Regions from separate parts of the Pseudoalteromonas sp. MTN2-4 genome, predicted to be linked through region 1. Evidence: predicted binding sites of a transcription regulator. Region 1 holds the regulator's gene; the other holds the start of a gene.

The links. Region 1 encodes MetJ, which represses methionine synthesis genes. Its sites were predicted from a motif close to TAGACGTCTAGACGTCTA; they were not measured.
Region 2: metK (methionine adenosyltransferase) is a predicted target of MetJ. The motif match lies at 12,328-12,345, and genes of this name have one in related genera.

Annotation. Positions count from the first base shown of each region.
Region 1 is NZ_BTGK01000010.1:45,858-62,738, forward strand. Features, by position in the region: gene hslU (HslU--HslV peptidase ATPase subunit) at 1-986, opposite strand, end outside; gene hslV (ATP-dependent protease subunit HslV) at 996-1,514, opposite strand; gene ACGHEH_RS18410 (SPOR domain-containing protein) at 1,599-2,132, opposite strand; gene priA (primosomal protein N') at 2,140-4,311, opposite strand; gene rpmE (50S ribosomal protein L31) at 4,566-4,781, shown strand; gene ACGHEH_RS18425 (malic enzyme-like NAD(P)-binding protein) at 5,378-6,631, shown strand; gene metJ (met regulon transcriptional regulator MetJ) at 6,713-7,036, opposite strand; gene metB (cystathionine gamma-synthase) at 7,334-8,557, shown strand; gene metL (bifunctional aspartate kinase/homoserine dehydrogenase II) at 8,564-10,912, shown strand; gene ACGHEH_RS18445 (penicillin-binding protein 1A) at 10,995-13,445, opposite strand; gene ACGHEH_RS18450 (pilus assembly protein PilM) at 13,577-14,656, shown strand; gene ACGHEH_RS18455 (PilN domain-containing protein) at 14,644-15,216, shown strand; gene ACGHEH_RS18460 (type 4a pilus biogenesis protein PilO) at 15,229-15,831, shown strand; gene ACGHEH_RS18465 (pilus assembly protein PilP) at 15,832-16,374, shown strand; gene pilQ (type IV pilus secretin PilQ) at 16,393-16,881, shown strand, end outside.
Region 2 is NZ_BTGK01000001.1:862,087-878,967, reverse strand. Features, by position in the region: gene ung (uracil-DNA glycosylase) at 1-554, shown strand, start outside; gene ACGHEH_RS04150 (DUF3545 family protein) at 600-791, opposite strand; gene tal (transaldolase) at 1,028-1,978, opposite strand; gene yaaA (peroxide stress protein YaaA) at 2,225-3,004, shown strand; gene ACGHEH_RS04135 (MFS transporter) at 3,101-4,267, shown strand; gene srmB (ATP-dependent RNA helicase SrmB) at 4,317-5,549, opposite strand; gene ACGHEH_RS04125 (tRNA1(Val) (adenine(37)-N6)-methyltransferase) at 5,618-6,328, shown strand; gene ACGHEH_RS04120 (phosphoribosyltransferase) at 6,452-7,015, shown strand; gene ACGHEH_RS04115 (TIGR04211 family SH3 domain-containing protein) at 7,092-7,703, opposite strand; gene ACGHEH_RS04110 (CYTH domain-containing protein) at 7,868-9,388, shown strand; gene ACGHEH_RS04105 (hypothetical protein) at 9,392-10,060, shown strand; gene ACGHEH_RS04100 (HDOD domain-containing protein) at 10,113-10,958, shown strand; gene metK (methionine adenosyltransferase) at 11,040-12,227, opposite strand; gene tkt (transketolase) at 12,491-14,485, shown strand; gene ACGHEH_RS04085 (LruC domain-containing protein) at 14,740-16,431, shown strand; gene ACGHEH_RS04080 (hypothetical protein) at 16,441-16,881, shown strand, end outside.

The DNA.
Region 1 (16,881 bases):
ACACGAATAGGTAAGCGGCCCTGCAACTCAGGAATTAAGTCAGACGGCTTTGCCATTTGGAATGCACCAGAGGCAATGAAAAGAATATGGTCAGTTTTAACCATACCGTGTTTCGTGCTGACCGTTGAGCCTTCAATTAGAGGCAGCAAGTCACGCTGTACACCTTCGCGGCTCACGTCTGGACCTTGTGCTTCACCGCGCTTACAGATTTTGTCGATTTCATCGATGAACACAATACCGTTTTGTTCTACGGCAAAAATAGCTTGTTCTTTCAGCTCTTCTTGATTCACCATTTTAGCGGCTTCTTCTTCAACAAGTAGCTTGAAAGCATCTTTGATTTTCAGCTTACGGCTCTTACGCTTGTCGCCACCCATGTTTTGAAATAGACCTTGTAATTGGTTGGTCATTTCTTCCATACCCGGTGGTGCCATGATCTCAACTTGAGGTGCAACTTCAGCAACATCAATGTCAATTTCTTTGTCGTCTAGCTGACCTTCACGCAATTTCTTACGGAATACCTGGCGTGTGCTGCTATTTTCTGCAGGCTGAGCTTCGCCCCAGGCGTCTTTCGCAGGTGGAAGTAGCGCATCAAGAATGCGCTCCTCAGCGGCTTCCTCAGCACGGTGTTGGTGCTTTTTCGCTTGTTGCTCACGCGTCATTTTGATTGAGATGTCAACAAGATCACGTATGATAGTCTCAACTTCTTTACCTACATAGCCCACTTCTGTGAATTTAGTTGCTTCAACTTTCAGGAAAGGCGCATTTGCAAGTTTTGCTAAACGGCGTGCAATCTCCGTTTTACCGACACCTGTTGGGCCGATCATTAGAATATTCTTTGGTGTAACTTCAGAGCGCAAATCGTCGTTAAGTTGCATACGACGCCAGCGGTTACGAAGTGCAATTGCCACGGCTTTTTTGGCTTTATCTTGACCGATAATGTGCTGATCTAACTCGTGCACGATCTCTCTTGGGGTCATCGCAGTCATGGCAATCCTCTATAGTTCTTCGATGGTTTGGAAATTATTAGTGAATACGCAAATATCGCCAGCAATTTTTAGGCTTTTTTCTACAATTTCACGTGCACTTAGCTCTGTATTCTCTAACAGTGCAGTTGCAGCAGATTGTGCAAAGTTACCACCACTACCAATGGCGATTAAATCATGCTCTGGTTGCACTACGTCACCGTTACCTGTGATGATCAATGAAGCGGTTTCATCAGCAACTGCCAACAGGGCTTCTAGTTTACGAAGCGCGCGGTCGCTACGCCAGTCTTTCGCCATTTCCACAGCTGCTTTGGTTAAATGGCCTTGGTGCATTTCTAGTTTGCTTTCAAAGCGCTCAAATAATGTAAATGCATCTGCAGTACCACCGGCAAAACCCGCTAATACTTTACCGTTATAAAGACGGCGTACTTTTTTGGCATTACCTTTCATTACTGTATTGCCAAGTGACACTTGACCGTCGCCGCCGATAACAACTTTGTCGTCACGACGCACGCTTACGATAGTAGTCATAAAATTCCTTACTGTGCGTTAACTCACACTTGTCTTACTTAAATATCTTAGATTGCTGTAGGTATATGGGCTATTAGTGAGAAATCAAGTCCAGCCCCAAATTCCACAGCTTACGATGTTGATACGCTTGAGCTTATTTTTATCGCTTTCCGCTTGTCGCTTACTTTCATAAGGGCCTAGGCGTACTCTAAACCAGACACCATTTGACCCTTCGGTTCTGCGGATTTCAGCAACTAGGCCAACAAAAGCAATTTGTGCTTTCATGCTCTCTGCGTCTTCGTGTTTTCTGAATGAACCACATTGCATCTGGTATGGACCGCGTTTTTTGATTTCTTTAATCTCGACTTTGATTTCTGCGTCTTTAATTTCTTGAATAAAGTCAGGATCTTTAGGCTTAGGTTTCACCACTGGTTGCTCTTTTTTGGCAATTGGTTTGGCGGCTTCTTCTACTTTTTTAAGATCGGCATTTTGTGTGATATACCAAAGACCATATGCAAAACCGCCAACGAGCAGTAAGGCCAGCAAGATAAGCAATTTTGAGACGGGTTTTGGGCTAGGCGCCGCTTTTTTGGTATTTCTGCCTTTTGGCTTTTTATTTATAAAGTCGTGTTGTGCCATAAGTTACTTAATAAGTATCCATAGGATCTATGTCTATACTCCAGCGCAGTCGGTTTGCTAATGGGTGCTTATCTACATAGGCTAATAACTGAGTTAAGTAACTATGAAGAATTGCACGGTCCTGCGCTTGAATATGTAATTGATATCGATATTTTCCTGCCACGCGCTCCATCGGCGCGGGAATTGGTCCGAGCAATTGTATACCAGAGAATGGGTTTGCAGGAACCAGATCCGATAAAAAGTCGCTGACTAATTTGGCATTGTTAGCTTCGGCGCGTATTAAAGCTAAGAAAGAAAATGGTGGTAATGCAACTTCTTCACGCTCTTTGAGTGCATAACGGGCAAAGTCGCCGTAGCCATTATTAACTAGATCTTGTAATAGCGGGTGTTCGCAATAATGAGTTTGTAATAATACCGTGCCGGGTTCGCCACTGCGCCCAGCGCGTCCAGCAACTTGAGTGATTAACTGAGCCATATGTTCTGTGGCTCTAAAGTCACTACTGTATAAACCACTGTCGACATCTAAGATAACCACTAGGCTGACATCGGCAAAGTGGTGACCTTTCGCCAGCATTTGAGTGCCAACCAGAATACGTGCGCCACCTTCATTAATTTCATTGAGGGCTTCTTCGAGTGCGCCTTTACGGCGGGTTGAATCTCGATCTATACGGCTCAGTGGCGCGTCGGGAAATTGCAATTCTAAAAACTGTTCAACTTGTTCAGTGCCCAAACCCACTGGCAAAATATTGGTACTGCCACAGTCAACACACTGGGGTGGCACATAGCTTTGCTCACCACAGTGATGGCATACTAAGCGTGACATGCCTTTATGGTAGGTGGCACTGGCACTACAGCGGTGACACTCGCTGAGCCAGCCACACTCATGACACATTAAAGTTGGCGCATAACCCCGTCGGTTTAAAAACACCATGACTTGCTTACCACGTGCAAGCGTACGTTCAATATGTTGTAAAGTAGTTGGTGCAAAACCATTTTGATGTGGCTGGCCTTTCATATCAACCAACAAGTAGGCGTTATCTACTTTAGTTTGTGCACGCTTGGTCAGCGACACTAATTGATATTTGTCACTGAGTGCATTGTGTAGGGTTTCTAGTGCGGGGGTTGCAGTGCCTAATAAAAGCGATATTTGCTGTGTTGCACAGCGGTAAACAGCCAAGTCTCGAGCGTGATAACGCAGTCCATCTTGTTGCTTAAAAGATCCGTCATGCTCTTCATCTACCACGACCATGCCTAGGCTTTTAAAAGGTAAGAAAATCCCTGAGCGAGTTGCGATAACTAGCGCGCTACTACCTTGCTCAGCGCGTCGCCAAGTGTGTAATCGCTCATTATCGGTTAAATTTGAATGCCATAAATCAATGGGAGTATTTGGAAAGCGACGCCTGAAGCGGTTTACAGTTTGTGGCGTCAGGCCAATTTCTGGTACTAAAACCAGGGCCTGTTTACCATCATTAAGTACTTTCTCTAAACATTGTAAGTAAACTTCAGTTTTACCACTGCCCGTGACGCCTTCAATTAAGAAAGTGCGATACCCTGCTTGTTGATTAACGGCAGCACAAATGGCAGCTTGCTCTTCATTGAGGCGTGGTTTGCTTGCAATCTCAAGTGTGTCTGACGACCAAGCTTCACAGTGATTAATGGCTTCTGTGATTAAGCCTTTCTCTTTGAGCGGTTTAATTTGTTGTGTTGTAAACCCTAATGCTTTTAACTCAGTGAGGCTCGTTACGCCCGAGCCTTTTAAATGCTCAATCAATGCTAATTGCTTTTTAGCGCGAAGCTTGGGAGAAGCTTTTCCTTCCTCAGTGAGTGTGTAATCGGGTACTTGGGTTTTATCTGGGTGCTCACCTTGACGCAAAGATGCTGGTAGCGCAGTAAAAATGGTTTCGCCTAGCGAGTGGCAATAATAACGTGCTGTAAATTTCAAAAAGGTAAGATAAGCATCACTGATAATAGGGCGCTCATCAATGACAGAGGTAATGTCTTTGATTTTATTATCGGGCACACCTGACTGAGTCTTGATATCAACGACCATGGCGACCAATTTTCTATTGGCAAAAGTCACCCATACACGACAGCCTTTTTGAACTGTAATATTCGGGTCGATTTTATAATCAAAGGTTCTATGTAGTGGGACTTTTAGGGCAACTTCAACAAATAGCATGAATGTTCGAACATGGCGGTAGATGGTTATAATGTACTAAAGCAGACCTTGAAATCCCAGTGAAAAACGTGAGGTAAATTGCTGTTCAATGGATTGGGTGCAATGAACGCCGAATTTATTTACTTTTTGTGCAATTATTGCTTGTAGATCTCGGACTACTTCAATAAAATACGCGTCCACTAATTTGAATATAACTACGTATGGTGCCAAACTTCGGGTTTGGAGAGCGATACGGCCTAACCTAGAGGTTTACTATGAAAGAAGGTATCCACCCTAAGTACGAGTCAATCACAGCAACTTGTTCATGTGGTAACAAATTCGAAACTCGTTCAACACTATGTAAAGACATTCACCTAGACGTATGTTCTTCATGTCACCCGTTCTACACTGGTAAGCAGAAGATCCTTGATACAGGTGGTCGTGTTGATCGCTTCAACAAGCGTTTCGGTGCTCTTAGCAGCAAGAAATAAGCATCGCTTGTTTGAGAAAGGCACCCATTTGGGTGCTTTTTTATGTCTGAATCTCATTAATCTTCTGAATATTCATTATTTCCAGCTGGCTTGGCATTGCTTATCTGATCGTTCTTCTGCAAAATTATTTCTGATACATCAAACCCTTTTCGTAGCACAGCCGTAGAAAATGGCGTAATAACTAAATGCATAACTTTGCACTTTTTATCGAGATTGTCTTTAGCTTTCTCAAAGATATGGTTGCTTTAACTGGTTTTTTTTAGAGTTAAAGTTATCTAAATGTGTTTAAAAGAGTCTAAAGTGCGGTAAATGTAGCTAAGTTGGGTTTTCTTTCTATGTTTGGTATGGTGACATTTTTAGTCGTATAAATTGCTGGTTTATTAAACGTATTGACCCTTTTTTAGGTCAGTAAAATGTCAAAAAAGCTAAAAGAATGTTTCATAAAATCTGCAAAATTACGGCATCTTGCAGATAAATTTCGCTAAAAAGTGGATAGACCTGAAATTGCTTGAATATATCTAGAAAGCGAGTATCTTTTAGTTATTGCAAATTATTTCACTCTCACTTTTAACTTCTTTGCAGGAAAAAATCGCGTCATGTCAGACTTTCGTGAACAAGCTTTACATTACCACGCTCATCCCGTTCCAGGTAAAATCAGTGTTGAATTAACTAAACCAGCCGAAACAGTTAAAGATCTTGCGTTGGCCTACAGCCCAGGTGTGGCTGAGCCGGTTCGAGAAATTGCTGCAGATCCTGCTAATGCTTACCGATATACAGGTAAAGGCAATATGGTTGCGGTGATCAGTAATGGCACTGCAATTTTAGGTTTAGGTAACTTAGGCCCACTTGCTTCTAAACCAGTCATGGAAGGTAAAGCGCTATTATTCAAACGTTTTGCAGGCTTAGATTCAATCGACATTGAAGTAAAGCACCGCACTACAGAAGATTTTATTAATACGGTTGCGAATATTGCAGACACCTTTGGTGGTATCAACCTTGAAGATATTAAAGCACCAGAATGTTTTGAGATTGAAAAAGCGCTCATAGAGCGTTGTGATATTCCTGTATTCCACGACGACCAGCATGGTACTGCGATTGTAACTGCTGCGGGTATGTTGAATGCACTGGAAGTACAAGGCAAAGACATTCATGACGCTATCATTGTATGTTTAGGTGCAGGTGCTGCAGCAATCGCATGTATGGAACTGCTGATTAAATGTGGCGCACAGCGTGAACACATTTACATGCTAGACCGTAAAGGCGTTATCCATACGCGTCGTGATGACTTAAACGAGTATAAAAAGCTATTTGCTAACAACACTGATAAGCGTACGCTTCAAGATGTAATTGCAGAAGCCGATGTGTTTGTGGGTGTATCTGGCCCTGATTTACTTTCTCCAGAAGACCTAAAGCTTATGGCAGACAAGCCAGTCGTGTTTGCATGCTCAAACCCTGACCCTGAAATTAATCCAGAAGTTGCACATGGTGCACGCAACGATTTAATTATGGCGACAGGTCGTTCAGATTACCCTAACCAGGTTAACAACGTTTTATGTTTCCCGTTTATCTTCCGTGGTGCACTTGATGTGCGTGCAACAGCGATTAACGATGAAATGAAAATCGCAGCGGTAGAGGCCATTCGTGGTATTGCGAAAGAGCCAGTGCCTGAGCAAGTGCTTAAAGCAGCCGATGTTGAGTCGTTAGAGTTTGGCGCTGAGTATATTATTCCTAAGCCAATGGATCCGCGTTTATTGCCTCGCATTGCTAAAGCTGTAGCACAGGCTGCGATTGATTCTGGCGTTGCGCAAATCGAACTACCAGAAAACTACATGGCACAATTTGAATCTTAATCTTAGAAAAGACTAGATTAATAAAAAACCTCGCAACGGCGAGGTTTTTTTATGTTTTCTTTGTAATAACAAAAAAGCTGATTAACCTTCTTCGTTAATCTCTGGGATCTCTAAGCCCATCTCTTTCATAATGTTACGCACTTCAACAGGGATCTTCTCTGGGTTGTCTTTACGTAAGTCCTCGTCGCTCGGCAACGGTTGGCCTGTAAAGGCATGCAGAAATGCTTCACACAGTAACTCGCTGTTTGTTGCATGGCGCAAGTTGTTCACCTGACGGCGGGTACGCTCATCAGTTAATACTTTTAATACATTTAAAGGAATAGATACGGTGATCTTCTTCACTTGTTCTGATTTTTTGCCATGCTCTGCATAAGGGTGAATGTATTCACCATTCCATTTAGCCATAATATTTTCTGATGCCTTAAGAGTAATTACTGCCAATAAGACTACGCTCGTTTGCGACGGTTTTAATTGACTTAGTTTGACTAACGCCCAACTCAAACTAAGGTTAATGTACCGATTTATGGTCAAAAACCCAGTCTTATTAACAATATTAGTTAACGAAGTGGCGAAATTTTATCGGTTTAAAAAAGATAGTCAAATTCTAGTTAAATAGCCATTTAGCAGTATAAATGTTTTGACTTCTCTAATTTGATCATCTAACCTTTTAGACGTCTAAACATCCATATACTAGGTGGTGATATGAGCCAACGCAATAAGTCAACAGTCGCAGTCAGACATGGTATCGAAGCCGATAAGCATCATGGTGCGGTTGTGCCTCCTCTTTATCTTTCAACAACGTATTCGTTCGCTGATTTCGATACTAAGCGTGATTATGACTATGGTCGTAGCGGTAACCCAAATCGCGATATTCTAGCTGAAGCATTAGCACAGCTTGAAGGCGGAGAAAAAGGTATCATCACAGCGACCGGTATGGCAGCTGTACACCTAGTAACACAACTTTTAAATCACGACGATACATTAGTTATTCCACATGATTGTTATGGCGGCAGTTATCGTTTATTTACATCACTTGAAAAGCGCGGTCTGTTAAAGCTGAAGGTTTTGGACTTAACTCGCACTGACAGTCTTGCACAAATTGCAGAGATCAAACCTAAACTGGTTTGGATTGAAACGCCGAGTAACCCAATTCTTCGTCTTACAGATATTGAGGCGGTTGTGAATGCAGCCCATGTAGTGGGTGCTTTAGTGGGGGCTGACAATACGTTTTTATCTCCAGCGCTACAGAACCCAATTTCATTTGGTGTTGATATTGTGGTGCATTCGACCACGAAATACATTAACGGCCATTCTGATGTCGTTGGTGGCGCGGTGATTGCGAAAACTCAAGCGTTAGGTGAAGAGCTGGCTTGGTGGGCAAATAACATTGGTATTACTGGTGCGCCATTCGATAGTTATCTTACATTACGTGGTTTAAGAACCCTTAAAGTACGCCTTAAACAACATGAAGAAAATGCCCTAGCTATCGCCAAATACTTAGAACAGTCTGAGTACGTTCGCAAAGTGTATTACCCTGGTCTTGAATCACACCCGCAACACGAACTGGCTAAAAAGCAGCAGTTAGGGTTTGGTGGCATGGTGAGTTTTGATATCGCAGGTGGTCTTGAAGATGCGGCGGCATTCTTAACAACAGTGAAAGAGTTCTCGTTGGCTGAGTCTTTAGGCGGTGTTGAGAGTTTAATTTGCCACCCAGCGACCATGACACATGCAGGCATGGAACCTAAAGCACGCTTAGAAGCAGGTGTAGGCGATACTTTGATCCGTATTTCTGTTGGTATTGAGGAAGTAGCAGATCTACTTGCAGACCTCGAAGCGGCTTTTGCTAAAACACAGCCAGGCAAGGCACCTGCGTCTGCTGATAGCAAAGCTTGTAAATTAACACCTGCCCATCCGGCACTTTGGTAAAAGAAAATGACAAGAGTAGTACATAAATTTGGTGGGTCGAGCTTAAGCTCGGCTTCGCGTTATGAGGCTGTCGCACAAATCGTGGTTGGCCAGTGTCAGTTGGGCGATTGTGTTGTGGTTTCTGCCGCAGGTAAAACCACCAATACCCTAGTTAAACTATGGCAAAGCTATCAGCAGCAAGAGCAGCAAAGTTTTAACGATATTTTGTTGCAGGTTGAGAACCATCAAATCGAACTGATTAATGCATTATTCCAGGGTGAAAAGCAGCGCCAACTAGCCGATACTCTATTGACTGAATTACAAGTTATCACCCAAGCCGCGAACAGTAAAACTCTAAATGAAGCTGAGCTATTAGCACATGGTGAATTATGGTCTGCGCGCATTCTAGCGAGCTACCTATCTGAAAGCGGTTTACAAGCCCAACCGATTGATGCCAGAACGTTATTTACTGTACATAACGGTCAATTAGTGCATCAAAAAAATAAGCAAGTGTGTTTAGCGACCTTAGATAACGATCATATTTTTGTGGTCACAGGTTTTATTGCAGCAGATGACCAAGGCAATACTGTGACGTTGGGACGTAATGGCAGTGACTACAGTGCAACATTGTTAGCAAATTATAGCGACGCAGAAGCAGTCTCAATCTGGACCGATACGCAAGGTGTATTCAGTACTGATCCTCGTAAAGTCAGCAATGCAATTAAATACCCTAAAGTTTGTCGAGAGCAGGCAAATCTGTTGGCGCGTTTAGGTAATCCTGTATTGCATGCTAAAACTTTATCTCCTTTGAAAAGTACGAGCATCAAGTTGCAGGTTCGTAGCAGTTTTGACCCTGAAGCACCAGGTACTGAAATTGTTAAAGCAGGTTACAGCAAGGCGAAACGTTTTATTACTTCATTTGATAACTTAGATCTTGTGCGTGTTGATCGTTTAGGTGTAAATGAAGTGCGAGAAGTGAGTCAGCTTATTCAGCACAGCATTCATCACTTTGTACAAAATGGTGAAGAGTTCTTATTGCTACCAGGCGCTTTTACACATCAAGTTAGCCAATATTTTACAGGGCGTCTCACTTTGGTTGAAAGTCACTTACAAGGCTTTGCGTTGGTAGCACCAAAGGCGGACATAGCTGCGTTAGAAGTGCAGGCGAAATCAGTACTAGCAGAGCAAGACGTCGTACTCAGGTTTGCGCACAGTGACGAAGATTATGCACTGTTCTTAACTGACCAAGCGATTGACAGCGATGTTTTGGCGATTCTACATGACAAACTAGTGAATAAAGGCCGAGAGCTGGCCGTTATCATAGCGGGCTTAGGTAATGTCGGAGAAGTTTTCCTTGAACAATGCCAAACTCAGGTTGCTCGTTTACAAGCGCAATTTGATTTAAAAGTCGTTGGCCTATTACGTTCACAGCAAATGCTATTTGCAGCCAGTGGTTTGAATTTAGATAACTGGCAAACTCAGTGGCAAAATGAAGCGCAAGCATACGAGCAAAATGAAGTGCTAGAGCGTATTGAAGAGCTAGATTATGAGCATAAAGTGGTGGTTGATATCACTGCGAGTGAGTCATTTAGCTTGTTATACCCAGAGTTCGTTAAGCGTGATTGCCACCTTATCAGTGCTAATAAGTATGCCGGCACAGCTCAACAAGACTGGTATTTGTCTTTGCGTCAACAGCTTGAAGAGCGCAATTTACTCTGGCGTTATAACACCAGTGTCGGTGCGGGTTTACCAGTTAATTTTGCATTAGCTGATTTGCAAAATAGTGGTGATAAAATCACTCAGGTCGAAGGGGTGTTTTCGGGCACTTTGTCTTGGCTGTGCAGCGAGTATGATGGCAGCAAAGCTTTCTCAGATTTAGTGCTAGAAGCACAAGCTATGGGCTATACCGAGCCAGATCCTCGCGAAGACTTATCGGGACGAGATATGCAGCGTAAGTTGTTAATTCTTGCTCGAGAGCTTGGTCTTTCACTGGATGTAGATGATATCGGTTTAGAGCCATTAATGCCTGAGCATTTAGCTGCGGGTAGCTGGCAAGATTTTCTTGCTAAGAAAAATGAGCTAGACGCGTTTTATGAGACTAAGTTTGCACAGGCGAAAGCCAATAATTGCGAACTGCGTTATACCGGCTTATTAAGTATCGCGGAAGATGGCAAGGTTGACGCAAAAGTGGGTATTGCGTTTGCTGAACAAGGCTCTGCGATTGCCAATTTAACACCAGGCGATAATATCTTTGTAGTTAAAACGCTATGGTATGATGCGAACCCACTGGTTATCCAAGGGCCTGGAGCAGGTAAAGAAGTGACTGCAGCAGGCATTCACTCAGATTTATTCTGGCTATGTCAGAATCTTAAGTAGTGAATAGCTAAGCCAGTTTAGAACCAAAAAAGCGAAGTGTTTTTAACACTTCGCTTTTTTGTTAAGGCGATTTTTATATTAATTAAAACAGCTCATCTTGTTCAGGTAAAGAGTCAGAAGAGAATGGAGTTTTTGACTTATCTTGCTGTACATATTTAGTAGGTACAGTGTCAGACTCAAAGTATTCGAAACGGCTAGTGTGATCGTTTTTAGAACTTAATAAGCCAGTTTTTAAATCAACTCTAACAGAAGTTAAGCCTGGTGCTGGGTCAACCGGTGCGAGCGGTTCGTTTTGAAGTGCCGTTTTCATAAAGCGCACCCAAGCTGGCTGAGCGGTAATCGCACCGGCTTCAGCACCTACGGCTTGGCCTTTACCTAAATTGCTGTTATATGCTGCGCGACCAAGAGATTTGCTTGCATCATCAAAGCCCACCCACACTGTGGTTAATACATTTCGATTGTAGCCTGTAAACCAAGTATCCACTGAGTTGTTGGTAGTACCTGTTTTACCTGATAAGTCTCTACGTTTTAAAGCTTGGGCTCGCCAACCTGTACCAACCCATCCTGTTTTGTGTTTCCAGCTACCACCACCCCAAATCGCGCTATGTAATGCACTTGAGACGAGAAAAGCATTTTGTTCACTGATTATTTGTGGTGCACATTGCATGGTATTTTCGAGACGCAGTTCTTCATCACATGCGATTAATGGTTGGGCTTTACCTAGTGAGTTACCATATGCGTCTGTTATCTCATTGATAAAATAAGGTTCGATTAGGTGACCGCCATTAGCAAAGGTACTCATGCCGCGTGCCATTTCTAATGGTGTGATTGCAGCGCTACCCAATGCTAAAGATTCACTGCGGTTAATGTCTTCATCAGCAAAGCCAAATTTAAGTAAATGATCGGCAGAGCGCTGTAAACCAACACCTCTGAGCAATCTAACTGAGACGACGTTTTTTGATTGCGCTAATGCACGACGAATTCGAATCGGGCCACTATAAACTTCAGGACTATTTTTAGGTCGCCATGCCACACCTAAGCTTTTATCCCAGTGGTTGATAGGAGCATCATTTATAATTGAAGCAAGTGTGTAACCGTCTTCTAATGCCGCTGAATAAATAAAGGGTTTAATGTTTGAACCAACCTGACGCTTCGCTTGCACTGCACGGTTATATTGGCTTTGTGCGAAACTATAACCACCGACTAAGGCTTTGATGCGGCCATCTTTTGGATCTAAAGATACAATGGCACTCGATGCTTGCGGATACTGACTTAATTGCCAGCCATTATTTTCTCGTAACCAAATCTGCATACCAGGCGAAACTACATCGGCCGCAGTTTTAGGGGCATTACCTTGTCGTTTTTCGTTGATGTATGCGCGAGCCCATTTAAGGCCATCCCACTCAATGACTACAGATTGACCTGATTTTAATAGCACCTCAGCGCTTTGTTCATAAACATGCGTGACAATACCTGCGACGAGAGGAGCTATTTCATTAACGCTATTGAGTGTTTTAAGTAGCTCAGCTCGGGTAGGGGTTGGGTCTGTGTCGTGTTGCCATAACACGGCTTCAGGCCCTCGATAACCGTGGCGCATGTCGTAATCATGTAGGTTGTTAATGAGTGCTTGCTGTGCGGCAAGTTGAATTTCAGATTCAACACTCGTGTAAACTCTAAAGCCAGTGTTGTATGCTTTGTCAGCGCCGTAGCGCTCTACCATATACGCACGGACCATTTCAGAAATATAAGGTGCATAAAGCTCTATTTCAGCGCCGTGGCGTTTTGCAGTGATAGGGGCTTGTGTTGCCTCGTTATATTCACTGCGAGAGATGTATTTTTCTGTCAGCATTCGACCTAAAACCACATTCCTGCGAGATTTAGCGCGAGTCGGGTTACTGATAGGGTTTAGCGCTGAAGGAGCCTTTGGTAAGCCTGCGATCATGGCCATTTGCGCTAATGTAAGCTCGTGTAACTCTTTACCGTAATATACCTGTGCTGCAGCACCAATGCCAAATGAACGGTGGCCTAATTCAATCTTATTTAAATACAGTTCTAAAATTTCATCTTTTGATAGTAATTGCTCTATGTGAAGCGCAATGAATATTTCTTTTACCTTACGAATATAAGCCTTTTCGCGGGTTAAAAAGAAGTTTCTAGCCAGCTGCATAGTGATTGTACTGGCACCTTGTTTCTTTTGACCAGTGCTGATCAATACAATTGCTGAACGCACTATGCCTATTGGGTCGATACCAAAGTGTTCATAAAAGCGATTATCTTCTGTCGCTAAAAATGCATTGAGTAGTGGTTGAGGAATTTCATCTATTTTGACGGGAATGCGTCGCTTTTCACCAAATTGATTGATTAATTTTCCATCTTTGGTAAAAACTTGCATAGGTGTTTGAAGTTGAACTTCTTTTAAAACTTCAACACTAGGGATATCAGATTTTACGTAGTAATATAGTGCTAGTAACGTGAGTATGCCTAAAAGCCCGCAGACGATAATAAACTGTAAAAATCTTTTTAATAAAGTCACGTAATATTCCCTAGTTAGACTCCCAATTGTGGGTAGAGGCTGCTAGTATAGCTTGAACAAAATTCGATTAGTATTTTTTGTTCATAAATAATAACCTGTTTAAATTAAAATAAAGGATAAAAACACAGGGTATGTTAAGTAAATTGTTCAAAGCACACGCCCCCCTCATGGTTGGCATAGATATAGGCTCTCACTGTGTTAAAGCTGTTTTGCTTTCGCAAACTCACAGCGGTTATCGCGTTGAAGCTGTTGCTATTGAACCTATCCCTAAAGGTGCAATTACTGAACGAGCCGTACAAGATATTGAGGCGGTTGGTCGTGCTATCAGTAAACTAAAAAAACGCTTTCCAAAACATGCCCCTTTCGCAGCAGTTGCTGTATCAGGTCAAACGGTTATCACCAAAGTGATCTTTATGGATGTTTCATTAACCGATGCTGAACTAGAGTCACAGATCGCTATTGAAGCCGACAGCTTAATTCCATACCCATTAGACGAAGTTAGTCTAGACTTTGAGAAAATATCGGTCAATGAAGCCGACCCTTCGAAAGTGAATGTACTGCTTTCTGCTGCTAGAACAGAGAGTGTACTAGCAAGAGTGAGTGCATTAGAAGAGGCAGGCTACAAAGCTAAAGTGGTTGACGTTGAGAGTTACGCCTTGAGTCGTTCACTTGATACTTTATATGGTCAGCTTCCTTCCGATGCATTTGATAAAATCGTTGCGATTGTTGATATTGGTGCGGTGATTTCATTGATGAGCGTGGCTCAATCAGGCAAGACTATTTATACCCGAGATCAGGTCTTTGGTGGTGAGCAATATACCAATAGTATCGTTGCTTACTACAACAAAACGTTCGATGAAGCCGAGTTGGCAAAAACAACTGGGGACTTACCGCCAAATTATACTTTTGAAGTACTAGCGCCATTCCAAACGGCTTTATTGCAACAGATCCGCCGAGCAGTGCAGATGTTTATGACCACCAGTGGTAAAGACCATGTCGATTATCTAGTGCTATCCGGTGGCACGGCTTTGGTTGAAGGTCTCGATAGACTATTGGTCGATGAATTGGGGATCCACACGATTATTGCCGATCCGTTTTCAGATATGGAAATTGCACCTAAAGTAGACAGAAACGTACTGTTAAGGCACAAACCTCAGTTTACCCTTGCCACAGGTCTAGCGCTTAGGAGTTTCACCACATGCCACATATAAACCTCCTACCTTGGCGCGAGCAGCAAAGACAAGCTTCACAACAAAAGTTCCTAATTCTGATTGGCAGCATTGTGGGTGTTTCTTTATTTGTGATGTATTTGATCGGTAGCTTTTACGATAGCCTTCGCACAGGGCAAGAAATAAAAAATAACTACCTACAGTCTGAGATCCGAAAATTAGATACACGGATCCGAGAAATCAATGATCTAAATAAGCAAAAGGGTAATTTACAACGTCGTATTCGCTTAATTGAAGAGTTACAAGGTAATCGTAATCTTGGCACACAAATTATAGATGAAGTGGCGCGTGTTGTTCCATCGGGTGTTTACCTCACCAGTCTCCAGCGTGATGGCAACATGATAAAAGTGGTAGGTCGTAGTGAATCAAATAATCGTTTGTCGCAAATGCTAAGGCAGGTTGAGTCTTCTTATCTATTAGAAAAGCCTACGATTCAGGGGATTATTGCAGGTGAACAAACTAATCGTTTGTTGAGCGATTTTACCATGCACTTTTACGTCAAGTCTTATCAAGATCTTGAAGATGCCAAAGAGAAAAAGTGAGGGAATGGTTAGATGAACTTTGATCTTAAAGCGTTACAAGACATCGATTGGAATGAGATTGAGCTAGATAATATTGGTGAATGGCCAAAGCCTGTCAAAGCCATGTGCGTCGTTCTGGTTACTGTGATCATGTTGTTTATTGGCTATTCAATTTTAGTATCTTCAGCAATTGATGAGTATGACTTTGCAGTAAATAAAGAGCAAGAACTGAGAAATTCGTATCGCTTCAAGTATGCAAGGGCGAACAATTTAGATTTATACAAGCAGCAAATGCAAGATATGGAAGCGCAATTTTCTCAACTCTTACAACGACTCCCTACCTCTAACGAAACACCTGGCTTATTAGATGACTTGACCTATGTGGGCACCTCAAGTGGCCTAACATTTTTAAAGATTGGTTGGATGCCAGAGATAAAGAAAGAGTTTTATACAGAATTACCGATTAATCTTGAGGTGGTCGGCACTTACCATGAGTTTGGTGAGTTTGTTGGCAAGGTTGCTCAATTACCACGAATTGTCAGTTTGCATGATTTTAGAATAGAACGAGCTAATGACCGTGACTTAGTATTTAGTGTTGTTGCAAGAACGTATCGCTATGAACAAGGAGCTAAATAAATGCACCTTAAAAGTGTAGCTATCAGTTTAAGCCTAATTTTTTTGGCTGCTTGTAATGATGATACGGCGCAGCAGAAAGAGTTTATTGATCAAGTGCAAGCCAGTGCAACACCGAAGGTTGAGCCGATCCCTAATATGAAAGAGTTTGAATACTTTCCATATAGCGCCGGTACATTGCGTAGCCCATTTGATGCGCCTCAACCTGAAGTGATTGAAAGCAGGTTAGTTCAGGTTAAAAACTGTTTGCAGCCAGACCAAAATCGTGCTCGAGATCCTCTAGAAAAGTATCCTATTGATAATCTTGTGATGAAAGGCACAATAGCGTTATCTGGCGTTACTTGGGCGTTGATCCGAGCTGCTGATCAGGGCCTTTTTCGAGTGAAGCAGGGGGAGTATATGGGCCTGTATCATGGTGAAGTAGTTGGTATATACGATGACCATGTAGAATTATTAGAGCTGATCCCCGATGGAACAGGTTGTTGGAAAGAACGATTAACTAAAGTTGAGATTATTGAATCGACTCAACTTTCAGCAAGCGAATAACAATAAAGGTACACTACTATGACTCGCATGGTTGCGAATTTGCTTAAAACTACCATTTTCTCAAGCCTTTTACTTGTGTTATCTGGCTCAGTTAATGCATTACCCATGTTATATGATGTGCGCTATAACCCGATTTCTAATTCAGAAACAGAATTGCAGTTGGTGTTTGATGAGCAATTAAATTTAGAACCCAAAGTCTCAGTGCTGAATGAGCCTGCTCGTTTAGAGTTATTCTTCTCGGGCGCTGAGTTTGAAGAGAGCTTGCAGCAACTGAAAGTGAATAAAGCGGGAATTAAACAGATCAAAAGTACCATGGTCAAAGATGGCTTTATTGTTACAATCGAAATGGACCAGCTTAAGCTTTATAAAACTAAAGTTAAAAACAATTTGGTATATCTGCAAATTTCTGAAAATCCAATTTATGACGTTTCAGAGTCTTCAGAGCAAGGTACAGGTCAGCTCACTCATCATATAAATCGAATTCAATCAATTGACTTCCGCCGCGGT
Region 2 (16,881 bases), on a different contig from region 1:
CTCCTGAACAACAGGTATTTTCAGCATTCGATGCCACGCCATTTGAGCAGGTTAAAGTGGTCATTTTAGGCCAAGACCCTTATCATGGACCTGATCAAGCTCATGGTCTATGCTTTTCAGTTTTGCCGGGAATTAAACCGCCTCCGTCATTGGCAAATATGTATAAAGAGCTGGTGCAGGACATAGAAGGGTTTAGTATTCCTGATCACGGTTATTTAATGCCATGGGCAGAGCAAGGTGTGTTATTGCTTAATACTGTATTGACGGTTGAACAAGGACAAGCACATTCACACAAACATCTAGGTTGGGAAAAGTTCACCGATAAGGTGATTGAAGAAATTAACCACCATAGAGAAGGCGTGGTGTTTTTATTATGGGGCGCCCATGCACAGAAGAAGGGTAAAAACATAGATAAAACGCGTCATCATGTTTTACATGCGCCACATCCATCGCCATTGTCAGCTCACAGAGGCTTCTTTGGTTGTCAGCACTTTTCAAAGACAAACGCGTTATTAACCAGTATGGGGAAATCCCCGATTAACTGGCAAGTTTAAACACATTTCCAAAAACGAAAAATGGCTCCCGAAGGAGCCATTTTTTTAGATTAAATCTAGTTCTTCTAGATCTAAGTTGTCTGCAAAATAGTCAAGTTCTTGTAGCTCTTTGCGAAGACGTTGCTTTTCTTTATAGGCTTCAATTTCGCGCCATTTTCGTTTTTGTTTTTTTGAAGAGGTGCGTTTTGTTGTTTCAGGACTTTCTAATACTGCAATGATATCGTCTAGGCTATCCATGATGTTCTCCCATTGATTATTGACCTCAAATGACGGTTTTACGTCAGCTTCTGTATATTTGATATACGTTTCGAGCAACTTCGGTATATCATAACTCGCTTAAAAATAAAACAACTATGTGTTGCTTTTGTTACAGTAAGGTAACAGTTTGATGAAGGTGAAACGCGGGGGAATCTGGCTTTTGGGCATAAAAAAACGCCGCATAATGCGGCGTTTATATTGAATATGTTTATTAATTATAGTGCTTTAAAACGCGCTTCTAGCGTTTCTTGTGCCTCAGCAAAAGCACGAATACCTTCAGCAAGCTTTTCAGTGGCCATCGCATCTTGGTTATGCTGCCAGCGGAATTGCGCTTCGGTTAATGGCGTAGGCTTAGCTTGTACTTCATAGTCGTTCTCAAGTAAGTACTCTTGTGCGTCAGTCAGCTCACCAAGCTCTTCAAGCAGTGCAGGGCTAATGGTTAGCTTGTCACAACCCGTTAAAGCAATGATTTCACCGGTATTCCTAAAGCTTGCACCCATTACCACAGTGTTATAACCATGCTGCTTGTAGAAAGAGTAGATGCTGCGAACAGACTGCACACCAGGGTCTTGCAGTGGATCAGTTGGTTTTTCTAAGCCGTTAGCAACGTGCCAGTCAAGAATACGCCCCACAAATGGTGAGATTAGGAAAACATTGGCATCAGCACATGCACGAGCTTGTGCACTGCTAAATAATAGCGTTAGGTTACACTTAATACCTTCTTTCTCTAACTGTTCAGCGGCTTTGATACCTTCCCAAGTTGATGCAATCTTGATTAAGATTTTGTCTTGGCTGATACCTTGCTCTTTGTACAGTGCAAGTAAGGTTTTGGCTTTTGCAATTGTCGCTTCTGTATCAAAAGATAAGCGCGCATCCACTTCAGTTGAGATGTAACCCGGGACAATATTGGCAATCTCTTTACCAATTAATACGGCAAAATAATCACACGCTAATTCGACTTGTTTGTCTGCGTCAGACTCGTTCGATTTTGCGTAATCCCAAGCTTGCGTTAAATAGGCTTGATAGGCTGGCATCTCAGCTGCTTTTAAAAGCAGTGAAGGGTTAGTGGTTGCATCTTCTGGTTGATGCTTACGAATGGCTTCAATGTCGCCGGTATCGGCAACGATTGATGAATGCTGTTTTAGCCTATCTAGTGCTGATGTCATTATGTTTCCTCATTCCTCTTACAGCTTATGGGCAAACTCTACTTCTCCTATGTTGCAATAGCGTGAATGGCATGAATAGGTCAATTGTCCTTATTTGACACTCACAAGTTGAGAATTAAAAAATATTCAAAGGAAGAAGAAGAGCACATATCCCGTATTGCTTGCCACTTAACAATCTTCACTTGCAGTAACAAAGGGATAGTGTTGAAATTGACACTAATTAATTTTTAAGTCAATAGGTAAGCCATGATCACAGTGATCTCTCCCGCGAAAAACTTAGATTACGATACGCCAGCGCATATCGACACTTTCACGCAGCCTGAGTTACTTGAACACTCAGAAGAGTTAATGACAGTGTGTCGTGAATTATCACCGCAGCAAATTGGCAGCTTGATGAAAATTAGTGACAAGCTTTCAGGCTTAAATGCTGCACGCTTTAGTGAGTGGACACAGCCTTTTACACCTGACAATGCGAAACAGGCGGTACTGGCGTTTAACGGTGATGTATACACTGGGTTAGACGCTGCATCGTTAGATGAGGGTACGCTAAGTTATGCACAGTCTCACTTACGCATTCTTTCTGGTTTATATGGCGTATTAAAGCCACTTGACTTGATGCAGGCTTACCGTTTAGAAATGGGCACTAAGCTTGAAAATACCCGTGGTAAAAATCTCTATGAGTTTTGGGGCACAGTGATCGCTGAGAAACTCAATGAAGCGTTAGCGGCTGAAGGAGCGACACAATTAGTGAACCTTGCTTCAAACGAGTATTTTAAAGCTGTTAATAAAAAAGCGCTTAAAGCAGATATCATCACCCCGGTATTTAAAGACTGCAAAAATGGTCAATATAAGGTGATCAGCTTTTATGCGAAGAAGGCCCGCGGCATGATGGCGCGCTACATTATGGAAAACCAAGTGACATCGCTTGAAGCGTTGAAAGCATTTGATGTCGCGGGTTACTATTTTAGTGCAGAAGCAACTCAAAAAGAAAACGAGCCGGTTTTCTTACGCGCTGAACAAAACTAAGTAAACCACTCATAATGTGTTAATCAGTGCGGGCTAAATACCGTCTGCACTGGTCTTCCTACCATCGAATCATCTTCTACACAATTTAGAGTAATAATGAATAAAAACGTCCTTTTCTTGGCTATCTGTCAGGGCTTGATCACCACGGGTAATATCTTATTAGTGACAATTGCTGCGCTTGTGGGTCAAGCATTAAGCCCATCGAGTGCACTTACAACGTTACCGGTAGCAACACAAATGTTGGGATTATTGTTGACTACAGTGCCTGCCTCGTTATTAATGGCTAAAATAGGCCGTAGAAAAGGTTTTAGTTTGGGTAATCTTATTGGGATCAGTGGTACGATCTTAGGGTTTTATTCATTACTGAATAGTCAGTTTTGGCTATTTTCATTAGCTACTTTTTTAATTGGAGTTGGCATTGGGTTCGCAACCCTATATCGTTTTGCAGCCATTGAAGTGAGTGACAATCCTGCTACTGCAATTTCAGCAGTGATGGCCAGCGGTGTCGTGGCGGCAGTATTAGGTCCAAATTTAGCGGTTTGGGTGAATAATCATTACCCTGAAATTAATTATGCCAATGCCTTTGTTGCCTTGATGGGCCTTTATATCTTGGCATTTTGTTTATTACAGCTTGTGAAGTTTAATGAGCTCAGCCAAGCAAGCGCAGATAAACCACAACGGCCTTTATCTGAGATTATGACGCAGCCTAAGTTTTTGCTTGCCGTATTGATTGCGATGATCAGCTACACCACAATGAACTTGTTGATGACCGCCACACCTTTGGCGATGCATCGCCATGGTTATGATCTTGCTGAGTCAGCACTTGTGATTGAATGGCATGTTTTAGGGATGTTTGTACCCTCATTTTTTACCGGTAAGCTAATTAATCGCTTTGGTCAGAGCAAAATTATGCAAGCAGGTGTAGTCATTGTATTGCTATGTTGTTTGGTGAATTTAATGGGGCTTAGCCATTGGCATTTCTTAGTGGCGTTGTGTTTGTTAGGTGTTGGTTGGAACTTTATGTTTATCGCTGCTACACAAATGGTCAGCGAGAGCTATCTGCCCCATGAGCGTGCTAAATCACAAGCCAGTAATGAATTCCTCGTTTTTAGTATGGTGACGGTTTCTTCATTGGGCGCAGGCTGGCTTGAGGCTGAAATAGGCTGGCAGTTATTAAATATGCTGACTATCCCTGTGATGCTTTTGGCCGCGGGTATTATCTGGCGATTAAAGCCTAGGTTAAAAGTAGCTTTAGAGACATAAAATGAAAAAGGGTCTGAAAGACCCTTTTAACTTCAACTAAGCTTGATAGTTACTTTTTCTTTTTAACTTTGGCTTTTGCCTTTTTCTTAGCTTTTATTTTAGCCGGATCTTTTTTCTTCTTTGGTAATTTCGCTGGTTTATTCTTCGGTTCTAACCCTTTAATAACACGAGATTTTAGTTGTTGTTCGGTGTAACGCTGAACCTTGCCTAAAATTGCCATATCATGGGCTTCAACTAAAGAGATAGCCGTGCCTTTTTTACCTGCGCGACCTGTACGGCCGATACGGTGTACGTAAATGTCTGCTGTACGCGGCATATCGAAGTTAAATACATGGGTTATGTCTTGAACATCAATACCACGCGCGGCTACATCAGTCGCTACTAGAATACGTGTTCGGCCCGCTTGGAAGTTGGCCATGGCCGTCATACGCTTGTCTTGAGGCATCTCACCACGTAACCAAGTGGTTTTAATATCGTGAGAATAAAGCTCACCAACAAGCTTTTCTAGTCGCTCACGCGTTTTAACGAAGACAATCGCTTTTTGTACTTCCTCTTCGTTCTTAAGTAACTCAACAAGTAGCTTTAGTTTGTGATTATAGTCATCAGCTAGGTGCACCCATTGATGAATTTTTCCTTTCTCTTTGCGTGATGGCTCAGCTTCAAGTAAGGCTGGGTCATTAAGAATGCGATCGGCGAATAACTCCACACTGTCGCCTTCAAGGGTGGCAGAGAATAAGAAACATTGACGGCGATTTTTTGCTTCATCACAAATACGTAGCATTTCTTTTTTGAAACCCATGTCTAGCATGCGGTCGGCTTCATCAAGAATAAGTAGCTCAACGTTTTCTGCGTGGAAGTTTTCAGTTTCAAGATATTCCATCAAACGACCCGGCGTCGCGATTAAGATATCGTTGTTCTTTTCGAAAATTTCTTTGTGACTGCCGTAGTTAATACCACCGGTTACAACACCAATTTTAAGGTGGGTATTTGCCGCAAGTAACTGACATTGCTCATGTACTTGGTAAGCAAGCTCACGGGTAGGCGTCATAATTAATACACGTGCAAAGCCTGGATCGCGACGTGGGAAGTCTAACAAGTATTGGATTGCAGGAATTAAAAACGCAGCTGTTTTACCCGTGCCTGTTGGTGCTGAGGCAAGAATATCTCGACCCATCAGACCTTCAGGAATAGAAAGTTGTTGAATGCTGGTGGCGGTTTTGAATCCCATTTTATCAATAGCTGAGAGGACTTTACCGTCTAGATCAAATTCAGAAAATTGCATAGTGCATCATAAATAAAGGACAATGTGCTCAATTATACGCGTGATAGTGAATTTGGAAAAGCGAGATTATGGCAGGCTTTGCGTTTAAGCAGTTTTGTATAGAGCAAGAGAACACCGCAATGAAGGTCTCAACCGATGGAATTTTGCTCGGTGCTTGGGTGAATTTGTCAGGAGTAAAAAGCTTGCTAGATGTCGGTGCAGGCACAGGGCTATTGTCTTTGATGTGCAAGCAACGTTCTGAATGTTTAGCTGTGACAGCCGTTGAGATTGAATCTGGTGCGTTTCAAGATGCGCATTTGAATATCCAAAACAGCCCATGGCAGGATGGTATTATTTTACATCAATCTGCTATTCAAGATTTTCAGAGCGATATTCAATTCGACTTGGTGATCAGTAACCCACCATATTTTAATGATAGCTTAAAAGGTCCATCGGCAGCCCGAAATTTAGCGCGCCATACGGATTCATTGAGTTTCAGTGCGTTACTAAATGAATTTAAACGTTTATCTCATCCATTAAGTTGTTTAGCAGTGGTGCTACCTTACAAAGAAGGATTAGAGTTTATTGAGCTAGCTCAACAACAAGATTTGCATCTTGTGCGTAAATGCGAGGTGAAAACGACAGAGCGCAAGGCTGCCAGCCGTTTATTACTCGAGTTTGAATATGCTTCTAACAGAGTTTTTGTTGAGCCTGAGAATACGGTGTTGTGTATTCATGAAAACGGTCAATACAGCGAAGACTTTACAACATTTTGTCGTGACTTTTACTTAAAAATGTAAAGACGTTCCTGAATTGGGGAGTTTGCGCATTTTTGATTTAGATGCGCTAGAATACAAGGTTATATCTGGCTGTTTATATGTGCTGGATACCTTTTCTTTTTATAAATATTTCACGGGGTTTGTATGTCAGATAAGTGCTATATCACAGCACAGCAGTTGCTTGAGGATTCTTTTCGTTTAGCCGCGCAAGTTTATGATGATGGTTTCCGTCCTGACTTCATCATTGGTATTTGGCGAGGTGGTGCGCCTATCGGTATCGCTGTGCAAGAGTATTACGATTACAAAGGTATAGAGACAGATCACATTGCTGTGCGTACATCTTCTTACTATGGTATCGGCAAACAATCAAAAGAAATTAAAGTACACGGTCTTCATTACATTATCGAAAATGCGAATGCAGATGACTCGTTACTCATTGTGGACGATGTGTTTGATTCAGGCCGCAGTATTTTCGCATTAAAAGAAAAGCTTTCTGAGCTAATGCGTTTAAACTTGCCTAAAGACATTCGTACAGCTTGCCCTTACTACAAGCCAAAGAATACTAAAGTACCTATGAAGCCTGATTATTTCATTCATGAATCAGATGAGTGGTTAGTGTTTCCGCATGAGTTATCAGGTTTAACGCCAGATGAAATCGCAGAGGGTAAATCAGATTTAAGTAATATCAGTGAGTTATTTACTAAATAGCATTGCAGACAAAAATAAAAAACCGCATTTTGAAATGCGGTTTTTTTAAGTAATGATTTTTAAGATTAATAATTTTCTATGCCCATCCATCGTAACGTTTTTTACGAGAGAGCAATAAAGTTAGAATTACACCAATTAGTAAACCACCAATACCAATAGCTCCACCATACGTTAACATGAGATGTTGTTCAGCTTGATCTGAGTTCAGGGCTTTTTGCTTTTCATCTTCTACAGATTTTTCTAAGCGTTGGATCGTTTGCTGTAAATTTTGATTTTCAGATTCTAGGTCTTGATTGAGCTGCTGTAAGCGAGGTAAATCTGTCTGTGCATCATTCAATGCTTGTTGAGTTTGCTGTAGTTGTAAGCCTAACTCATCTAACTGCATGGCGAAGCCAGCTTGGGTTGAAACAAATTGTGATTCAACCCACACTTCGCGTCCTTTGTCGTCAGTGATTTGCTGAAAACCATTTTCATTACCTTGCATCAGCGCAATTTGACTGCCTGCATCTACTGAACCGACAATACGGTAATTTTTGCCAGGTCCAGAATGTACATAAACGAATAGATTATCTGAAATATAGGCTACATTTTCGCTAGCGTTGTTTGTTTCAGCTGCTTGCACCTCTTCAGCGAGTGAATAGTGCGAAACAAGTGCGAAAAGTGTTGGCACTAAAATACGTTTTAACATCCGTGACCTTTATAGAGAGTAGTTTTTTCAGATAGTATGAATTTCAAAGGGCAATATCAAGTGAAGCGCTAAACTTCCTTGAACTTGCGGCAAAAAGATTGCAAATGGCTACTGCTTTGTATATTTTTACCCTTCTACAATTTTATAGGTAATCACTTGCCCTAATGGACACAGAGATAGAACTGAAATTTTTACTTTCAGACAATGAGGTTCCGCTGATCCCTGGCCTCATTATGCAGTTTGCTAAAACTGTTAAAAATAAACCCGCCAAAAATTTAAAAAATGCTTATTTTGATACCCCAAATAGAGAGCTTAGAGCGCTTGATATAGGTTTGAGAACACGTTGCTGTGATGGTGATTGTGAGCAAACGATCAAATTGGCAGGGCAAGTCGTTGGGGGGTTACATCAACGTCCAGAGTATAACTTACCGCTTGATTCAACAAGGCCAAACTTAAATGCATTTAAGCCAGATATATGGCCCCATGGTATGCAGGTTACGGCAATAAATGACAACCTTTATCCTATTTTTAGTACAAACTTCATTCGTCGTACATGGCTGATTGAAACTGAGCAGGGCTCAACAATAGAAGTGGTGCTAGACAAAGGTGAGATTGTTGCTCAGGGTCAGGTCGAGAGCATTTCAGAGTTAGAGATCGAGTTAGTCGAAGGCGATCGCAATGACTTATTCCTGCTTGCTGATCATCTTGTCGCAATGGGTGGCTTGAGAATGGGCTTATATTCTAAAGCAGCCAGAGGATATCGTTTAGCGGATGATAAGCCACTAACGGCTAATAAATACATTGGTGTTGTGAAACTGAACCGCCATGCAACTCAAGAAAAAGCACTTGTGCAGTGTGTGAATTATGGCATTGAGTTTGTACAAAAGCACGAGCAATGTTATTTCAACAAACCAAGTTTAAAAACTTTAAAGCGTGTGATTGATGGCGTAAACCTTATTAAGCATGCCTTTAAATTATTTACTCCAATTGTGGAAGGGCGTTCAACAGAACGATTACTTGGAGAAATTGATTGGTTAATGTCAGAGCTTGATTGGGTTGAAAATGCGATTCACCTCAAGACCTATACATCTAAACGTCATGCTTATTATAAAAAAATCAATAATGCAGATGCGCTTGCAGCTTTAATCGCTGAATTAAAAGCTGAACAGCCAAGCGTCAATGATATTGAAGATTTATTTAATAGCCCTCGCTACAACAAGCTTTTGCTCTCTTTAACTCTATGGTTAGTTGATAAGGGCTGGCGTCAAGAATGGAATCAAAATGCAGTTACTGCTGCAGAATTACCTATTAAAGAAGTAGCAAATACCGCATTCGAAAAAGATTGGCATGGACTTCAATCAGCTTTGCCTGAAGGCAAGAGTTTGTCTACAGAGGATTATCTATCACTTCGCTCGAGACTGGACAGGGCTTTGCTGAGTGGTAATTGTTTGGGGTCTTTGTACGATAAAGAAATACGCCAAGCATTTCGTACACCTTGGATTGATATTGCCTATGGCATCTATGAGTTAGAAACATTAGCCTACCTTAAATTATTGTGTGAAAGGCAAGACTCATCTGAACTTGAAGAAATAAAAGCTTGGCTTGTTAAAAAAGCTGATTTTTTAGTTCAGGCAATGGAACAAAGCCGTAAAGTCTCTCTAAATAGCATGCCTTATTGGCGATAAAATATGATGAAGCTCTATAAAATGGCTTTATGGAGCTTTTTCTTATTTCTTTCACTAGATACAAAGGCCAATTGGATAACTTGGCATAGTAAAGATAATTTAGTTATCAAGTTTCAAACGCAAGATTCTGGCGTAATTGCAATTCAGGCAGCCACTTTCATTCCTAATGCGGATCGCATGAGTTTAATCGCTTTACTAAACGATACCCAAAATGCGTCAAATTGGCTCAAAAATGTTAGCAAAGTTGAAAAAATTAACTCTCCCAATAGTGCTGAAGATATTGTTTATACTGAGCTTTCAGCGCCTTGGCCTGTTACAGATAGGATAATGCTTACACACTCTTGTCATAAAAAAATTAACGAATCGAAATCAAAAATCATAATCCGATCTGTAGGTGAAGCTAAATTAAATAAATTCATAGAAAAAGATATAAATGCTATTTTAGTCACCCCCGTAGAAGGTTTTTGGCTGCTTGAAGACAAACAAAATGGTCTTCATATTCAGCATGAGATTTATGCCAATCCGCAAGGTAAAATACCACGTTGGTTAAGTAATAAAACCGCTTTAAAAGGGGTTAGGCATACTTTCAATAACTTAGCTCATTTTCTCCTTAAGCCTCAGTATTCAAAGTCATTTAAATTAGAGATGTCTAATTGTATTGGCTTTGAGTAATCGCAATTCCTCTACTACAATCAGCAAACGACTACCCAAAAAAACGCCACATATGATCGACATTGATGACAAGGTGTTGGCAGATCTGAAGTCTGGTTTTAGTTTGCCCTCAAAGCCTGAAGTATTACAAAATTTACAAAATGAATTGAATAGTGATGAGCCTGAACTTGGTAATATTGCTGAGATTATCAGTGAAGATGTAGGGACTGCTGCTGCAGTATTGAAGGTTATTAATTCTCCAGCTTACGGCATGTCTCGAACGATAACTGATATTCGTCAAGCGGTAATGTTTTTGGGGGTAAATTGCATCACGCAACTTGTAACTGGGCATCTGCTTAAAAATGCCTTTAAACAAGAGGATTGCTGTATTTCATTGCAACGGTTTTGGGATAATGCCACAGATATGTCGCAACTAGCGATGGCGATTGGTAAGCAAATTAAAACAACTGTCCCACTTGAAAACCTTCAACTACTGGGTTTATTTCATGATTCAGGAATACCCGCAATGGCAATGCGCTTTGATAACTATAATGACTTGATGACTCGAGCTTATCAGAGAGGTGAGCAGAGCCTTTTATACTATGAAGAGCAAATATATCCAGTAAGTCACACTATCGTTGGCTATTACCTAGCATCCTCTTGGCACCTTCCTAAGCCTATCTGCCAAATGATTTTACGACATCACGATGAATCATACTTAAAGGAAGAAACAGACCCAACACTCAAAGCGACTTTCGCGGCAATGAAACTAGCAGAGAATTTATCCTTTGAAGCAAAGCATTTTAGACCTTGCGGTGATTGGTTCGCATTTAAAGATTTGGTGTTAGTTGCATTAGAATTAAGTGATGATGATTACACTAATCTTAAAGAAGATGTAGAAGAGTACTTTATACACTAACGACTATTTTTTGGTTAAACTTAGGTGTTAAAAAAGGCGCTCCTGTTCAGGTAAGCGCCTTTTTTAACAGATGACTTAAAATTATAAGCCTGCAGCTGCTCTTAGTGCGTCTGCTTTGTCTGTTTTTTCCCAGCTGAATGCTGTGAATGTGTCATCACCAACCGTCATTTCAAACGGCTCACGACCGAAGTGACCGTACGCTGCAGTCATTTGGTACATTGGGTGAAGCAGGTCTAGCATTTTAGTAATACCATAAGGGCGTAGGTCGAAGTGTTCACGAACTAGCTCAACTAGTTTTTCTTCTGATACTTTACCAGTGCCGAATGTATCAATTGTGATTGATGTAGGCTCTGCAACACCGATAGCATAAGAAACTTGGATTTCACACTTATCAGCAAGGCCTGCCGCAACAATGTTCTTAGCAACATAACGACCAGCGTATGCTGCACTGCGGTCAACCTTTGATGGATCTTTACCAGAGAAAGCACCACCACCGTGACGAGCCATACCACCGTATGTGTCAACAATGATTTTACGGCCTGTCAGACCACAGTCACCTACTGGACCACCGATCACGAAACGACCTGTTGGGTTAATGAAGTATTTAGTATCTTCAGTTAATAACTCAGCTGGTAGCGTGTGCTTGATGATGTTTTCCATAACAGCATCAACTAGTGCATCTTGCTCGATGTCTGGGTTGTGCTGAGTTGAAAGGACAACAGCATCGATAGCAACAGGCTTACCGTCTTCATATACGAAAGTTACCTGAGACTTAGCATCAGGACGTAACCAAGGTAGGATACCTGATTTACGCGCTTGTGCTTGACGCTCTACTAACAAGTGTGAGTAGTAAAGAGGCGCAGGCATAAGCGTTGGTGTTTCGTTCGTTGCATAACCAAACATTAGACCTTGGTCACCCGCACCTTGCTCTTCAGGCTTAGAGCGGTCTACACCTTGTGCAATTTCAGGTGATTGTTGACCGATAAGGTTCATGATGCCACATGTGTCGCCGTCAAAACCTACATCAGAAGACGTGTAACCGATATCTGTGATTACTTTACGCGTGATTGACTCTAGGTCTACCCAAGCATCTGTTGAAATTTCACCAGAGATGATCGCAACGCCTGTTTTAACCATAGTTTCACAAGCAACACGTGCGTGTTTGTCTTGCGTAATGATTGCATCTAGTACCGCATCAGAGATCTGATCAGCGATTTTATCCGGATGACCTTCAGAAACAGACTCAGAAGTAAATAAGTGTTTTGCCATTATATCTATGCTCACAAATATTGCGCTTCACGAACATCGGGGATAGCGCGAAAAAATAAGGGGCGTATTCTATCTAAAACAAATTAACTTGCCTAGTTTTTTTACGCCTAGACGTCTGAATTAGATTTTTTCAATTGTAGATCCTGAAATATGCAGGTTTAGCCCTCGTTTTCTCAGGTATTTACGTTGCAGTAAGTACCATAAATGAGTCAGAATGAAGGCACTGACATTTCAGCGCAACACAATTAAAGGTAGGAGAATTCATGCCGTCACGCAAAGAACTTGCAAATGCCATTCGCGTTCTGTCTATGGACGCAGTACAAAAAGCTAAGTCTGGTCACCCGGGAGCACCTATGGGTATGGCTGATATCGCAGAAGTACTATGGCGCGATTATTTAAAGCACAACCCAAGCAACCCAGAGTGGGCTGACAGAGACCGCTTTATTCTGTCAAACGGCCACGGCTCTATGCTTATTTATTCTTTGTTGCACCTGAGCGGTTATGATCTTTCTATTGATGATCTGAAAAACTTCCGTCAAATGCATTCTAAAACACCGGGTCACCCAGAGTACGGCTATGCACCAGGTGTAGAAACAACAACTGGCCCACTTGGTCAGGGTATTACTAATGCGGTAGGTATGGCGATTGCTGAAAAAGCACTTGCAGCACAATTCAACCGTGACGAATTTGATATTGTAAACCACTACACTTATACCTTCTTAGGCGATGGCTGTTTAATGGAAGGTATTTCACATGAAGCTTGTTCACTAGCGGGTACGCTAGGTCTTGGTAAGCTTATCGCATTCTGGGATGACAACGGCATATCAATCGATGGTGAAGTAGAAGGCTGGTTCAGCGATGATACACCGAAACGTTTTGAATCTTACGGCTGGCATGTAATTGCTGACGTAGATGGTCACGATAGCGATGCAATTAAAGCGGCAATCGAAGCGGCACGTGCAGAAACTGACAAGCCAACACTTATTTGCTGTAAGACAGTCATTGGTTACGGTTCACCAAACAAATCAGGTAGCCATGATTGTCACGGCGCACCATTAGGTGATGAAGAAATTAAAGCAGCACGTGAATTCCTTGGTTGGGAGCACGATGCGTTTGAAATCCCTGAAGACATTTACGCGAAGTGGGATGCCTCTTCTCGTGGTCAGCAAGCACAAAGCCACTGGTTAGTGAAATTCACAGAGTACCAAATGGCGTATCCTGAGCTTGCGGCTGAGTTTGAGCGTCGTATGAAAGGCGAGTTACCTGCAAACTGGCAAGCTGAAACTGAAAAGTACATTGCAGAACTACAAGCAAACCCTGCTAACCCTGCGACACGTAAAGCGTCACAAAATGCACTGAATGCATTTGGTCCAATTCTACCTGAATTTATGGGTGGCTCTGCTGACCTTGCAGGCTCTAACTTGACGCTATGGGAAGGCTCAAAAGGCTTAACCGCAGATGATGCTTCAGGTAACTACATTTTCTATGGTGTACGTGAATTTGGTATGTCTGCAATTATGAATGGTATTGCACTACACAAAGGCTTCGTGCCTTACGGTGCAACTTTCTTAATGTTCATGGAGTACGCGCGTAACGCGGTGCGTATGGCGGCATTAATGAAGCAGCCAAGCATCTTTGTTTATACTCACGATTCAATTGGTCTGGGTGAAGATGGTCCTACGCACCAACCAGTTGAGCAAATTGCCAGCATGCGTTTAACACCAAACCTAGTAAACTGGCGTCCATGTGACCAAGTTGAGTCGGCCGTTGCTTGGCAGCAAGCGATTGAGCGTAAAGATGGCCCAACATCACTTATCTTTACTCGCCAAGGCTTAGAGCAACAAGCACGTGACGAAGCAAAAGTGGCTGCAATCAAACAAGGTGGTTATGTACTTAGCTGTGACGGTAACCCTGAGCTTATTTTGATTGCTACTGGCTCAGAAGTTCAGTTAGCAGTGGATGCAGCGAAAGAGTTACGCTTACAAGGCAAGAAAGTACGCGTTGTATCTATGCCTTCTACTGATGTATTTGATGCACAGTCAGCTGAATATAAAGAAAGCGTTTTACCTGCTGCAGTAACACGTCGTGTTGCCGTTGAAGCGGGTATTGCTGACTACTGGTTCAAGTATGTTGGCCTAAACGGTGCTGTTGTAGGTATGTCTACATTTGGTGAGTCAGCACCAGCAGGTGAGCTATTTGAGCACTTCGGCTTCACTGTAGATAATGTGGTAGCACAGGCTAATCGTTTATTTGCATAATCTATAAAGCAAATTAAGTAATTTTAAACCCGCACTTGTTGCGGGTTTTTTATTGGAAAAATGCTTAATACAAACTCTCAAAGTTCTCTTCTTATTTAACAGTTGTTTAAAAATAGTAACTTTTGTTTCGCAAAGTGCGATGCAAATGGGTAAAGTAACTTGCTTGATGATTGCTAACTTATTGAAAATATTAAGCTAGGTTGTTGGTATACTTTAAGCTTATTTCCCAATACTTTTATTTTGGGGAACTTAAGATGAAACAAAAATTATTCAGTGTTCTTATCGGTGTTGCCTCTCTACCCAGTTTTGCAGTTACGGTTGGTGGGATTGATTTTAACTACTTAAATGGGGTTCTGCCCACAGACACACTCAGCTACAGTTTAAAAGGTAAGCCCCTCACCAATATTACTAATGTTGGATCACAATTACCTACGGATGTCCTTACTAATATCTACTCTATGCTGCCAGAAGGACAATATGTAAATACTGCATTTGTCGACAGTAATCTGCTTAGTAACATAGTAATTAAAGATGAAAGCGAACTTGATGAGATATTTGTAACAGCTACCGCCAATGTAACATTTTTGAATGAAGGGGCTGGGTATAGAAACACACTAGGTTATTTCGTCTTCGATGCGGATAATCCGCCCCAGAGTATTGCTGATATATCGCAGCATACGATTATTTTTCCTAATTGCTCAAAGCCGGGTGAGGGGGAAATGTCGCAAGGCGATAGGATGGAACTCGGAATAGATTTACAACCAGGCCAGGCACTTGGTTTCTTTGTTATTCCTAACGGTTGGGGGTGGGAAGGCAGTCTAGGTAACATAGTCAATCTAGGGCCATGGAATACGCCTTTCTATAGTATTCCAACTTTAAATCCAGAAGCTGATGAAATCAACGAGCATAACGTGGTGTTTTATGATGCACAAAATGAATTTTTTGTAATTGGGTTCGATGATCAACATCGTTCGCAAGGTGATAATGACTTTAATGACCTGTTATTTTCGGTAGAAGTAACTCCAAGCTACGCAGTTAAAGGCGTAAATGAAAATGGCTCTGTTGATTCAGGTACATACCAGCTGTTGCAACAGACAAACACCTCTGTAACGAATACCAGCTACTACCCAAGTCAAAATGGTTATGCAACCTTAGCTTTTGAGGATAAATGGCCAAAAATGGGTGACTACGATTTCAACGATGTTGTTATTAAATATCGCATGTCGCAAACATTTAACAATCAAAATAAAATGATAGAGCTTGTGATTGACTATCAATTAGTTGCCACTGGTGCGTCATACCACAATGGGTTTGCGATTCAAATACCAGACGTCGATACAAGCGCAGTAACCTCATCAGTTATGACTTATAACGGTGAAGAGGTTAGTAATAACTTTTTGGAAGCAACGAATAAGTTAAACATGAAGCTACTCGATGATAATAATACATTTGATGAAGCTTATGATGTAGCAAGAGAGTTGGCGAATACGAGCTGCCAGTTCTATAGAACTATGCCGAGCTGCAAAGAGCCTGCGATGGATTTCTTCAAAGTTGTTCTCACTTTTGATCCTATTCAAATGCCTTCGACAGTCTCCCTTCCGCCATTTGACCCATACATTTATGCGCTTGATGGCCAATACCATGGACCTTATGGAACTCGTAATTGGGAAGCCCACCTTAAGCAGTTTTCCGGTAGTGAACTATTTAATAACGGATTATTTGGTGAGGTAGACGATGCAAGTCAAACGCCTAACTACTTTATTAATGCCAATCATTTTCCATGGGCACTTAATATCACTAACGATTGGAGACATCCGCAAGAGAGTGTTGATATTCGAAATGCTTATCCCAAATTTGCTGACTGGGTTACTTCATCAGGCGAGCAAGAGAAATCTTGGTATCTGCTTGAAAATGCAACTAAGACAAAACTGTACGAGCAAGAGTAGGGGGTTAACATGAAAAGTTTATTAACATCGGCTCTATCAGGTTTTATGGTGATAACTACTTTGACAGCATGTGGAGGCGGCTCAGGTGCTGATAAAGTTCAAGAAGCACCACAAGCAAGTGTAAGTTCAAGCACAAGTACTTCTACGCCTGTTCAAGAAAATATAGAGCCAAGCACTCAGGATTTAGTTGCTGCCTCAGATTTTGATTTTAGAACTGATATGAAAGTTGAAATAACTGTGTCTGGATTGAAATCAGAAACCGGGAAACTTGTCTTTTATCATGGTGTAGGGTTTCATGATGAAAAGACTAACATCTATTATCCTGCCTATGAGAATCGATTAACTTCAATGTTTGCTTTGAATAGCTCTCGTCAATCAATACAGGTAGATGGCAACTGGGAATATTTAACCGTAGAGTGGTTACCTATGGATGCTGGAATAAGTGAGGTC